DNA from 4 places in the Shouchella phoenicis genome. Region 3 is predicted to be linked to each of the others. Evidence: riboswitches for the same ligand, from Rfam matches in the RefSeq annotation. Region 3 holds a riboswitch; each other region holds the start of a gene.
The links. A riboswitch is a leader RNA that binds a small molecule or an ion and turns the genes downstream of it on or off. The one in region 3 is predicted to bind S-adenosylmethionine.

Region 1: another riboswitch for S-adenosylmethionine. It lies ahead of ABC361_RS10660 (methionine biosynthesis PLP-dependent protein); the one in region 3 lies ahead of ABC361_RS02240 (methionine ABC transporter ATP-binding protein).
Region 2: another riboswitch for S-adenosylmethionine. It lies ahead of metK (methionine adenosyltransferase); the one in region 3 lies ahead of ABC361_RS02240 (methionine ABC transporter ATP-binding protein).
Region 4: another riboswitch for S-adenosylmethionine. It lies ahead of metE (5-methyltetrahydropteroyltriglutamate--homocysteine S-methyltransferase); the one in region 3 lies ahead of ABC361_RS02240 (methionine ABC transporter ATP-binding protein).

The regions. Positions count from the first base shown of each region.
Region 1 is NZ_JBDFMQ010000001.1:1,979,397-1,982,684, reverse strand. Features, by position in the region: gene ABC361_RS10675 (asparaginase) at 1-137, shown strand, start outside; gene prsW (glutamic-type intramembrane protease PrsW) at 221-889, shown strand; gene ABC361_RS10665 (hypothetical protein) at 904-1,068, shown strand; SAM riboswitch class I at 1,195-1,294, shown strand; gene ABC361_RS10660 (methionine biosynthesis PLP-dependent protein) at 1,376-2,488, shown strand; gene ABC361_RS10655 (bifunctional homocysteine S-methyltransferase/methylenetetrahydrofolate reductase) at 2,494-3,288, shown strand, end outside.
Region 2 is NZ_JBDFMQ010000001.1:2,704,763-2,708,050, forward strand. Features, by position in the region: gene ABC361_RS14490 (gamma carbonic anhydrase) at 1-111, shown strand, start outside; gene ABC361_RS14495 (SDR family NAD(P)-dependent oxidoreductase) at 144-884, shown strand; gene metK (methionine adenosyltransferase) at 931-2,130, opposite strand; SAM riboswitch class I at 2,353-2,458, opposite strand; gene pckA (phosphoenolpyruvate carboxykinase (ATP)) at 3,100-3,288, shown strand, end outside.
Region 3 is NZ_JBDFMQ010000001.1:406,154-409,441, reverse strand. Features, by position in the region: gene ABC361_RS02245 (methionine ABC transporter permease) at 1-256, opposite strand, end outside; gene ABC361_RS02240 (methionine ABC transporter ATP-binding protein) at 237-1,274, opposite strand; SAM riboswitch class I at 1,416-1,518, opposite strand; gene ABC361_RS02235 (sulfite exporter TauE/SafE family protein) at 1,639-2,415, opposite strand; gene ABC361_RS02230 (sulfurtransferase TusA family protein) at 2,472-2,702, opposite strand; gene ABC361_RS02225 (MBL fold metallo-hydrolase) at 2,723-3,288, opposite strand, start outside.
Region 4 is NZ_JBDFMQ010000001.1:1,259,098-1,262,385, reverse strand. Features, by position in the region: gene metE (5-methyltetrahydropteroyltriglutamate--homocysteine S-methyltransferase) at 1-1,150, opposite strand, end outside; cobalamin riboswitch at 1,301-1,431, opposite strand; SAM riboswitch class I at 1,484-1,586, opposite strand; gene ABC361_RS06905 (SEC-C domain-containing protein) at 1,772-2,779, shown strand; gene ABC361_RS06900 (YrvL family regulatory protein) at 2,806-3,234, shown strand; gene ABC361_RS06895 (NCS2 family permease) at 3,257-3,288, opposite strand, start outside.

The DNA.
Region 1 (3,288 bases), 1.6 Mb from region 3:
ATGATTATAAAGGGAGTGCACACCACTTAGAACAACTTGGCGTTATTTTAGGGTCTGATTATGATAGCAAAAAAGCAAGAATTAAAGCGCTCGTTTTGACGGCTGCTCAACAAGATCTTACCCTGGGGTTTTCATAAGCGGTGAAACTTGAGTCTCATTAGCGTGAGGCGTATACTGGACTATGTAGCGGACGTCCTTTTAGAGAGAGGGTCGACAAGCGTTGATTTCTTTTATTCTTGCGGCTCTGGCTCCGGCCATGGCATTGTTCTCTTATGTGTATTTACGTGATTCCTTTAGTCGAGGTGCCATGTTTTTAGTCCTAAGAATCTTTATTATTGGCGCCTTGCTCGTCTTACCAATTTCAGTCATTCAATTTGCTTTCACAGAAGAAGCGATCCTATCACATTCGTTGTCAAAAGCTTTTTTGCTTTACGGATTGATAGAAGAGGGTTTAAAATGGCTGATGTTGTTCATATTTGCTTATCAACATGGTCAACTAAAGCAACCAATTGATGGAATCGTTTTTGGTGTAGCGTTATCGCTTGGCTTTGCCTCCGTTGAAAATAGTTTATATATGATTGCGTATGGGTTTGATCACGTGCTCCCGAGAACGTTATTACCAACCACCGCCCATGCTGTTTATGGAATTATTATGGGTTATTACGTTGGAAGAGCCAAATACCAGCCTTCAAAAAAACAACTATTTCTTTTTTTAGCGGCTGTACTACCAATGATTTTGCACGGAAGTTACGACTACATTCTAATGGATTTTGGACATTATTTCTTATATTTAATGATTCCATTTATGGTTGCGCTTTGGTTATTAGCAATATGGAAAATAAAAAAGGCGAACAAACTAGATGAAGATGAAAAGTGCAATCTGAACTAAAGGAGGAGGATAGCGTGACAACAGCGAATCGTTATCGAATTGTCATTCGTTGCCCTTTATGTGGAGAGAAATATATTTTACGTGGAAAACGAAATGAAAACGGAGAATATGAAACAGGCTTTAAACAGTGTGTATGCGGAAATGAAGATCAATTAATCATTGAAGCGTCACCTGAATAATGAATGTGCAAAGAACGTACAGCTATGTAAGACAAGCTGTGCGTTTTTTATGCATTTTTCATGCTACGGGTTGCAGAATCATTCGTTTTGCGTTAAAGTTGTGACAATAGCAAATAAACTTAATAGATCTTATCAAGAGAGACGGAGGGACATGGCCCGAAGAAGTCTCAGCAACCAGCCTTTATTGGCAAGGTGCTAAATCCAGCAGAAATCTGCAAGATAAGAGAATTGTTCGCAACCTTTCTTCTTATATCTTGAAGAAAGGTTTTTTATGATTGTACCGTTTTTTTAAAAAGGAGGATAAACAATGACAACACATGATGAATCCATTCTTGCGCAAATCGGAAATCGCCGAAATGATGCAACAGGCGCTGTAAATGCACCTGTCTATTTCTCTACAGCCTATCGTCACGCAGGGATTCAAGAATCAACAGGGTACGATTATGCTCGTACTGGAAATCCCACTCGAGAAGTGCTTGAACAAGCCATTGCAAATTTAGAACATGGAGAGCAAGGGTTTGCGACAAGCTCTGGAATGTCTGCCATTCAACTCGTTTTTTCACTATTTGGGCAAGGTGATCATATTTTATGTTCAGATGATTTGTACGGTGGTACATACCGACTGTTCGAAGGAGGATGGACAAAGTGGGGGCTTCACTTTGACTATGTAGATATGGCGGACTTAAATGCTGTTAAAGATAAGTTGAAAGCCGAAACAAAGGCCATTTTTGTGGAAACACCTACAAATCCATTAATGAAAGAAGCCTCGATACAGGAATTGGCCATTATCGCTCAAAAAGCAGATGTACTCCTGATCGTTGACAACACGTTTTTAACACCGTTGCTGCAAAAACCGTTAGTAGACGGGGCAGATATCGTCATCCATTCAGCGACAAAATATTTAGGTGGACATAATGACGTTGTGGCTGGGCTTGTTGTCGCGAAATCGGCGGAATTAAGCGAACAATTAGGCTACTTTCACAATGGAGCAGGCTTCATACTCGGTGCGTTTGACTCATGGTTATTAATGAGAGGCATGAAAACATTGGCACTACGAATGAAGCAACATGAAATTAATGCAAAACGAATCGTTTCGATGTTAGAGGAAGAGTCCCTCGTGCGTGACGTTTTATATCCGGGAAAAGGTGGAATGTTGTCATTTCGTGTGACAGATGAATCTTATATTAATCCCATACTCAAAGCACTTCAGCTTATTTCTTTTGCAGAAAGCTTAGGCGGAGTGGAGAGTTTAATGACGTATCCAGCTACGCAAACCCACGCCGATATTCCTGAAGCACTTCGAATCGAAAAAGGCATCGATCAGACGTTACTACGGCTGTCAGTAGGAATTGAACATTGCGAAGATTTAATCTCTGATTTAAAACAAGCATTTGAACAAGCAACGAATCAAGGGAGGTGAGATCCATGAACTTGAGAGAAACTGTTACGTCTTCTGTGGTTGTTGCTGATGGCGCAATGGGAACGGTTTTATATGAGGCGGGCTATGACTTATGTTTTGAAGAATTAAATCTTTCTAAACCAAACGAAGTCGTTTCCATTCATCAAGCGTATTTGAACGCAGGAGCAACTGTAATTCAAACGAATACGTATGCAGCAAATGCCCATAAGTTAGCACGTTATGGACTACAAGAAGACATGAAAGCCATTAATGAAGCAGCGGTTAAGCTTGCCAAACAAGCGGTGCAGACAAGTGAGAAAAAGCAAGCGTTTGTCGTTGGAACAGTAGGTGGGATTCAAGGGTTTCAATTTGAACAAATGGATCGAAATGACTGTGTAGAATCCCTGAATCAGCAGGTAGATGTGCTTTTAAAAGCGGATGTAGATGGCTTATTGTTCGAAACGTTTTATGATTTTTTTGAAATAAAAGAATTGGTTATCGCAACACGCAAAAAAACGGATTTGCCGATCATTGCAAACGTATCACTTGGTGACATTAGTGTGTTAAAAGGAGGTATTCCTCTCAGTCAAGCTTTAACAGAGCTGTATGAAGCAGGAGCGGATGTAACAGGGTTGAATTGCCGCATGGGTCCTTATCATATGCTACGATCCATTGAAGAACTTGAACTACCGTATGATATACCATTAGCGTGTTACCCGAATGCGAGTTTACCAGGCTATCGAGATGGACGCTTTGTCTATGCATCGAATACGGACTATTTTACATCAATGTCAGAACGATTTATCAATGAAGGAGTGCAT
Region 2 (3,288 bases), 2.3 Mb from region 3:
CGACCAGCAAAAGTCGTGCGTGACTTAACTGATGCCGATGTAAAAGAAATGAAACGCGTGCGCACCGAATACGTAGAGAGAGGTCAATACTATAAAAGCATTGACATGTAAATGACAACATAGCGTTCAATTCAGGAGGTACTATGCCAAGATTAAATGATAAAATCATTCTGATAACCGGCGCAAATCGTGGACAAGGGAAGACAATTGCCCATGACTTGGCTAATGAAGGAGCCCATGTAATCGTTGGCGCGCGACGTTTGGATCAAGCACAAGCTGTCGCAGAAGAAATTGGTTCAAAAGCGACGCCATGTAAACTTGATGTCTCGAAGCAACCCGATTGGGACGCAGCCATTACAATGATTGTACAGAAGTTTCAACGATTGGATGCCTTGGTGAACAATGCCGGTGTGTTTCTTAAAAAACCGTTTATGGAATCAACACTTGATGACTATCAAGGTCTAATTGATGTCAACCAGCGCGGAGTCTTTTTAGGTATGCAGGCCGCTGCAAAACAAATGATCCACCAACAAAAAGGGTCCATTATTAACAATGTCTCCATCTCATCTTTTTCTCCAATTCGCCATTCTTCCCTGTACGCTTCTACGAAAGCAGCCATTACAACGTTATCTAAAGCGGCAGCGGCTGAATTAGGTAAGGACGGCGTGCGTGTAAACGTGGTTCATCCTGGTTTAATTGAAACAGAGATGGCAAAAGGACTTTACGATGATCCGCATTATATGGAGAGCATTCCCTTATCACGTACCGGGTCTCCTCTTGATGTTGCTAAGGCCATCGTTTTTCTAGCTTCTGATGACAGCTCCTACTGCACTGGGACAGAAATTGTTGTTGATGGCGGTGTCACGATAGGAAATGCTTTATAAGATAAAAAAAGAGCCCGGATATTTTCCGGACTCTTCTTTTCTGTACTTAAGCTTCTGCTTTCAGCACATCCGCTTTATCTGTTCGTTCCCAAGGAAGTTGAACATCTTCACGACCGAAATGACCATAAGCAGCAGTTTGCTTATAAATCGGACGACGAAGGTCAAGCATTTTAATAATGCCAGCAGGGCGAAGATCAAAGTGCTTTCTCACAAGTGTAACAAGGGTTTCTTCATCCGCTTTTCCAGTGCCAAATGTGTTGATGGAGATGGAAACTGGTTGAGCGACACCAATTGCATACGCAAGCTGAACTTCACACGACTCTGCAAGACCAGCAGCGACAATGTTTTTCGCTACATAACGAGCCGCATATGCGCCTGAACGGTCTACTTTCGTTGCGTCTTTTCCTGAGAATGCTCCGCCTCCATGACGTGCGTAACCACCATACGTATCAACAATAATTTTTCTTCCTGTTAAACCAGCATCCCCTTGAGGACCGCCGATTACGAAACGACCAGTTGGATTAATGAAGAACTTTGTGTTATCGTCCATTAGTTCAGCAGGGACAACAGCTTGAATCACGTGTTTCTTAATATCTGCTTGAATTTGCTCAAGCGTAATGTCTGGCGCATGCTGAGTTGAAATAACAATTGTATCCACGCGGACAGGTTTATCATTGTCATCATATTCAATTGTCACCTGCGTTTTGCCATCCGGACGTAAGTAGTCAAGCGTTTCGTTTTTACGTACTTCGCTTAAACGGAATGCTAGTTTATGGCTTAATGAGATTGGGAGGGGCATCAGCTCTTCTGTTTCATTTGAAGCAAATCCAAACATTAACCCTTGGTCACCTGCACCAATTGCTTCGATTTCTTCGTCTGTCATTTGTCCTTCTCTTGCTTCTAATGCTTGGTCCACCCCTTGAGCGATGTCGGCAGACTGCTCATCAATGGATGTGATGACTGCACACGTTTCGGCATCAAATCCGTATTTTGCTCGTGTATAACCAATTCCTTTGATGGTCTCACGAACCACACTTGGGATATCTACATAGGTGCTTGTCGTAATCTCTCCGGCTACGAGTACCATTCCTGTTGTAACAGATGTTTCACACGCCACACGTGCATTCGGATCTCTCTTTAAAATTTCATCTAGAATCGCATCTGAAATTTGGTCACAAATTTTATCTGGATGACCTTCCGTAACCGATTCTGATGTGAATAAGTGCTTTCCTCTTTTTTCAGACATTCTAATTCCTCCTATTCCATACTTTCGCTCGGAAATGCATGTTGTATTTTAAAACGAACGATCAGAGCTGACTTTGGTAAGTAGGCTAAAGGCATCTTATGCCCACGGACACACAACCGTAACTTATCCGTATCATTTTTATCTTCTCTTTATATGTTGTCACATACAAAACGAAAAAACTCTTTTCCACATGAGAAAAGAGCTGACTTGTTTATCGATCGTCTCTTATCTCCCAGAACAAAACTGTTCTGCAGGTTAGCACCTTTTCACTAACGTGATGGTTGCTGGGTTTCAAAGGGCCTGTCCCTCCACCTTCTCTTGATAAAAGCGTGATGTTATCTGTTTTAAAAAGCAGTATAACTTTAACTTGTGACGATGAATGATCGCCATCTTTTTCGAGCTATTTCTACAGCAAGCCTGTAAGAAATTAGTCGTTTTTTCAATGGGAATCGCAGGCAATGTCATAAGTTTGCGCTTTGTTCGTTTTCGCACATTAGCATAACATAATTTCCTCTACTTTGAAAGGTTTAAGAAGAGTCTTTGCTTTATCTCTTTTAAATCGAAATAAAATCTTGTATGATTGAACACCAATAAAAACATTAATTATTCTGAATTAGAGGTGTTTTATGTCTACTAAAACAAAAGTCATTCTTTTGATCTTTTCGGGATTTGCTTTCGGAACGCTCGCTTATCTAGGCTTCATGTATCTATTTTTACCAAATATGCTTGGATGAAGTCATTAAAGCAGGACCGAGGAGAGTCAAATGACAAGCGAAAGCTTCATGGTGTGAATACAGTAGCGATATGAATGGAGTTTTACTTCAGCAATCACTTCTCCATTCAACATCATAAAAAAACACATAAAAGCATCCTTTCACTTTTTTTCAAAACATCTTTCACTTTAGTATGGACTAATAAATATAATGTGTTATACTATTACCACGAACACCGACCATAAAGGAGCCGATTATGAAAATTTTAAATGGATCAACACAATTAGAGCAGCTACTTTCAAGTCCTAAGACGGTTCACCAACTTTCTGTTCCCTCTTTAGTAGAGCGAGCGTTAATGAATCAAGAAGGTGAATTAACAGATACTGGCGCGCTTTCTGTGCAAACTGGGAAGTATACTGGTCGCTCACCCAAAGATAAATTTATT
Region 3 (3,288 bases):
GAATAATGGCAACAAGCAAAATAATAAATGGAATTGACCGCAAGACATTAATAACCGGGTTGATCGCATTGTAGACAACACGGTTTTCCATAATATGACCTGGCCTCGTCACGACAAGAATAATGCCGAGCACGACTCCAAGAATCGCTGAAAATAATAATGACCAAGCCACCATATAAATGGTCTCAAACATTGCATCGACTAAAATATCATTTGAAATTTGTGGGCGAATCGGTTCAGGCAACCAGTCCAGCATGTGCTGTTACCTCCTTTATCTCTGAAGATGTTTTATCAAAATAACGTTGTGCAGCTTGTTGAGCAACCGCATCTCCCTTCACACGTACATAGATTGATCCAAACGTAGTTTCACGAATTTCGTGCATCGAAGCATGAAGAAGTGAAACATTCAGTCCTTGATGAACTAAATCATTGAAAAGCGCTGTTTGGTCCGCATCGTCCGTAATCTGGACATGGTAGATTCGTTCGTCACTCTCTTTATTTTCAAGATGTTGCTTCACTTTTTGCGGTAGGTCATCAGGTATAATCGATCGAACAAACTTCTTCGTTGTCTCATGTACAGGTTGAGAGAGTACTTTTTCAACGTTACCCTCTTCAACGATGCGTCCATCATCCATCACTGCAACTTTATTACAAATCTCACGAACAACACCGAGTTCATGTGTAATCATCAATATGGTAATGTTGTATTCTTTATTAATTTGCTTTAAAAGCTGCAAAATCGAGCTCGTTGTTTCCGGATCAAGCGCCGACGTTGCTTCATCACATAAGAGAATTTCAGGGTTTGATGCAAGGGCCCGAGCAATTCCTACCCGCTGCTTCTGTCCACCTGAAAGCTGATCTGGATAACGTGAAGCAAATGCTTCTAAGCCCACATAGCTTAATAGTTCATTTACACGCTGATTCACAGCCGATTTCTTTGTCTTTACTAAACGCAATGGCGTCGCAACATTTTCAAACACTGTTTTCGATTGAAGTAAATTAAAGTGTTGGAAAATCATCCCGATATTTCGCTTGGCTCTTTGAAGTTGACGAGAATTTAGGTGCATTAAATTCTCTTTATTCACAATCACTTCACCTGCTGTGGGTCTTTCAATTAAGTTAACAGTCCGAATGAGTGTGCTTTTACCCGCTCCACTAAAACCAATGACCCCATATATATCGCCCTTTTCAATTTGTAAATCAATTTCGCGCAGTGCATGGATGTCTTGCCCATTCGATGAAAATGTTTTTGAGACACCTTTGAATTCAATCACACCATTTCCTCCTATCCATATATATTTAATCAGATTATTTAATAAAACGCTCCCTGATATCTTCGTCTTTCCTTTTTTAACATGTAAAAAGCCCCTCTTCCAAAAATGAAAGAGGGGCGAAAAGTCAATGAATTATCCACGCTCTTATCATCCAGGAAGTTTTCCTGCAGGCATTAGCACCTTCCACCATAGTGGGGTTGCTGAAGCGTCATCGGGCCAGTCCCTCCGCTCCTCTTAATAAGAAAATATTTAATTAGTTGTTGAACGTAGTGTAGCAGATTTTATTTTCAGAATGCAAGAGTTTTTTTATAATTTTTTAATGAAAACGCTTCATCGTGAAGCGGACTTTTTAAATACTTAACAATTAAAAGAGTGTCATCCATATTTGAATCGCAGATCCTAGAATAAGCAGCGCTAACAACCATTGCAGGACTTTCGTGTTCATGTTTTGACCACATTTCGCACCAATAGGAGCAGCAAGAACACTTGCAATAATCATAACAATTGCGGGACCATATAACACTTGATCGGTCGCTACTTTCCCAACCGTTGAGCCGATTGAAGAGATGAATGTGACCGCAAGAGAGGTAGCAATGGTTACTCGTGTAGGTAACTTTAATACGGTTAACATGATCGGAACGAGCAAAAATGACCCTGCCGCTCCAACAATCCCTGAAGCGATCCCAACAATAAACGATAAACTAGCCGCAAGAGCTCGATTGAAGGAGATTTGGTTGGCTGGTTGTTCAGGAATTTGTTTCTTAGGCAGAAACATTAGTACAACCGCAATCGTTGCTAATAAGGCATAGACGAGATTAACTGAGCTTTCAGGGAAGAAGTTTGACGCAAACGCCCCGATAAAACTCCCAATTAAAATGCTGCTTCCCATATAGATAATAAGTTTGCGGTGTAAATAGCCTGTACCTCGATAGGCCCATACACCTGCTAAGGCGGCAAAAAAGACTTGTACGGCACTAATACCTGATACTTCATGTGCCGAAAAAGCAGTGAAACCGAGCATCGGTGGAATAAAGAGGAGCATGGGGTATTTTATAATTGAACCACCAACCCCAACCATCCCTGAAATAAATGAACCGAAAAAGCCAATGAAGAAAATCGTGATAATGAACAAGATGTCCATAAAAATCTCCTAACCGATAAAAAAGAGGGATTCCTTCGCCCTCTTCTCATCATTCTTTACTCGCCTTTTTTTATATAGAAGGTGAGAACGCCACCTTCTTCTTTTGACTGTAACAATTCATGTCCAGTAGAATTAGCCCACGCTTCAAAATCCTTTAATGCCCCTTGATCCGTTGCTTGCACCTCTAAAACTTCCCCAACGTTTAGTTCCTTCATTTCTTTTTTCGTTTTTACAATGGGCATTGGACATGCCATTCCTTTAGCGTCTAATACTTTGTTTACATCCATCATTATCGTCTCCTTTTTGTTTAGCGAATGGCACAGCGATTTGGTCCGACTTCCATTTCTCGTTGTTCTTCTTCGCTTGGTTTTTTAACGCCTAGGTTCGTTTCGCGAATCTCTTGATAAGCATTCGGTTGTGGCGGTAGATTGTCTGTCACCATGGAGCGAAATGTCGTTTTATCATCCACAGTTAAACCATGATTTTCTTCAAATAAGACCCCTAATTTTTCTGCAACGCTGCCGTCTTCGTTTAATTCATCCACATTCATAAAATGAGCAGGTAGTACAATTAGCTCTGACGATAAGTCTTTGTATTTTCTATAGAGAGAGTTTCTTAGATCCGTTACCCAGTCTTCTGCTTTCCCTGCCAAGTCGGGCCTACCAATGGAATCAATAAACAGAATATCCCCTGATAGCAGATAAACATCGTCAATAATGAAGGACGTTGAACCGATCGTGTGACCTGGTGTATAGAGCGCCTGGATGTCAATTGTTGTAGCCCCTACGGTGATGTGTGTGCCGTCTTCGATCGATTCATAGCTAAATGTCACTCCTTCTGCATCCTTTGGAGGAAGCCAATACGTTGCCTTCG
Region 4 (3,288 bases), 850 kb from region 3:
TTAACGTATCAATCGCCCGTTTTCCTACTTGCAGCTGTTTCAGCTCTTGCTGCTGATTTAAGACTGCTTTAAGATCATTCAACTCTGCTAATTTTTCTTCTGCAAATGATAAGGCAGCTTTTAAATTTTCAGGTAGCTTTTGTTCATGTTTCAGCGTTACTGGCACGTGAAGCAAGCTACAAGAAGGTTGAAGGATTAATTGTTCTTGCCCAACTATTTTTGAAAGTTCTTCCACCATGGCATGTGTCTTCGTTAAGTCTGTACGCCAAATGTTTCGACCATCAATTAGTCCAGCTGCTAATGTTTTTTCTTTCGGAAACCCATGTTGCTTTATTTTTTGTAAGCTATCACTATAAATAAAGTCGAGCCCAATACCAGCAACAGATAGTTTCGTAAAACGACTAAAATCATCGACTCCTTCAAAGTAGGTTTGTAGAAGAAGATTGGCTTTTGGTGCTGACTCTGAGAACCACGTATACACTTCATCTAAAATCGCCCACTCTTCTTCAGTCACATCCCCAACTAAAATAGGCTCATCCACTTGAATCCAGTCTACACCAGCCTCTGCCAGCTGATTTAGCACGGTTGTATATAAAGGCAATAAACTTCGCACATGATCAACAAATGAACGACTGCCATAATGTTTTGATAGTTTAACAAATGTTACAGGGCCCAAGATCACAGGCTTTCCGGTAACCCCTAGCTCTTGCTTCGCTTCCTCAATTAAATCTAACCAGCGATTGTTTACGAGCTCCGGTTCTCTACCATCAAGTTCAGGTACGATATAGTGATAATTTGTGTCAAACCATTTCGTCATTTCAGCAGCAACCGCATGCTCACTGCCTCTGGCAATCGCAAAATACGAATCTAAATCAACGGTTCCACCTTCATAGTCAAAGCGATCAGGTACTAAACCAAATGCTGTTGCTGTATCGAGTACCTGGTCATAGTGAGAAAAATCGCCAACAGGGATATAGTCAAGCCCTGCATCCTTTTGCTTTTGTAAATGATTCAGACGTAATTCTTTTTGTTTTTTTACGTAGTCCTCTTGCGATAGTTTTTGATTCCAATAGGCTTCTAGATTTTTTTTCCACTCTCGTTGCTCCCCGATTCTTGGAAAACCTAAGCTTGAACTTCTAACTCCACTCATTTTTTCTGCCTCCTTAAATAGTTGTACTCACCATAAAAAAATCCCTTTCAAGAGAAAGGGATAGGAAATATACCAGAAAGTCACTAGCGAATGAACATGAACAACTAGTTTAAAAGGCATGATTTCCACTCTTCTCTAGATCCGCGTAGAGCTAAGCAGAACGATTCGGCAGGCAATCTGACTTCGCACATAGGTGCGTCACAGTGGCGGGACCGTCTTGGATTTTCACCAAGTTCCCCTATTAAGTAGTTGGACACTACACCGTTTCGTTTCACATATGAAATTAAAAAAAACCTTTTCAATGAAAAGGGTTTATGCGATCACATCGCATCCCCCTTATCTGCCAAAGTTCCCTTTGCTGGAATTAGCACCTTTTCCAATTGGAAAGGTTGCTGAAGCTTCGTCGGGCCAGTCCCTCCACTTCTCAATATAAAGAGTGTTTTCTTATGTATGAGTATTCAATTAATTTAGCATAAAGACTGAAAACTGTCAAAAGATAATTCATACAAAAGATCCATTTTCATTTACTTATCGACTCAACCACAAAATTAACGGCTGTAAACCCTGCTTTTATCGCGGAAATCTGTTAAACTAAGAAAGTTGACGTAAGGAGGAACATCTATGATAAAGAGAAACGATCCTTGTCTATGTGGCAGTGGGAAAAAATATAAAAAATGTTGCATGCAAAAAACAGAATCAAAAGCAATTGTCTCTCAAGAGCTTCATCAATTAGAAACGGAAATGCTTTATACTGCATTTACCCGCTACCAAAAGGAATTAACAAACTGGGTGCAAAGTTACCACCATGTTTACCCAGACGTCGAAGAAAATGTAACCGAGACCCTTTCAAGTATGCTGCTTGTATGGCTCATTTTTCACAAGCCAATTGAAGCAGATGGGCAAACCATATACGATACATTCCTTGAAAGCAAGTTGAGAAAAATTAAACGTCCACAAACAGCTACCATTATAGAAAGCTGGAAAGGGACAAAACCTGCTGTTCTTGAAGTAGTATCGGTACATGAAGATCAATGTGAAAGCATCCATTTATTCACAAATGAACGCTTAACACACATCATTCCGTCTGAACATAAAGACACAGTCGAGCCTGGCTCAACAATTATTGGTTTTCCTGCCAATGGTGAAAACGCTATGAGCTTTGTCGGTCCAGTTATTAGTCATGTACCTGCTAAAACTGCAGACATTAAAAACAAAATTGACGCATTCCGTTCAGATTCTGAAGGAGACAGCTTCACCTCTAAATGGCCACAACTTCTTTCATCGTTACTTGCGGAGAATACGCCTATCGTAAAGGCTGCTGATGATTTTGAATGGTCATCTGAACAAGTAAAAGAAACTGCCGATATTCTTTTGAGCGGCTTGAAAAAAGATCAACATCCACCGGAAATTGAACAACTTGCATTAGAAAAATGGCATGCGTTTACCTCAGCTAAAAAAGTCAATATTCGTAAGCCTGAAGCATTTGCAGCTGCAATGGAATATGCGCTACAAGAATTTGCGCCGCTTTCCGTTACACAAAAAGCATTAGCTGAAAAATATAACGTTAGTGCATCAACTATTTCGAGTCGTTCGATTGAAATTACAAACGAATTGCGTCTAGCAGAATAATTTTTGAACAAAAGAAGGTCTGATTTATGCGGAAACCATCCCTTCATACAGTGTTAGGAGTTGCTTTGCTCCTACTTGTTGTACTTGGATTTATATTCGTCCTGTACTATTTTGGCATGATTAGTCTGTTTTACCTTTTGGGAATTGAATATCGATCGCTTTGGTCTTTAGCCTGGTTCGTCATTCTATTTCTTGTAAGTGGCTTGATCATTGAAATGATAACGAAAAGCCTCATTTATACCGTTGTACCTAAGGTAAAGCGCTATTCTTTACAAAAAGTATGCGAAATTACAATCCAGTTTGTGTTCATTTTTCCGCTTATTCATTTTCTTGAACGATTGTTTACATCGATAACGATTCCAGTTGTTACACAAGCTGCACTGGCATTCTTAATAGTTACGATTGAAACACTCATAGAAAACAAAGATTATACAAAGCGAAATAAACCCATTTGAGAATACTCAAATGGGTTTTTCGTTACGCAACGTTTTCTATTTTTTGATCAACCT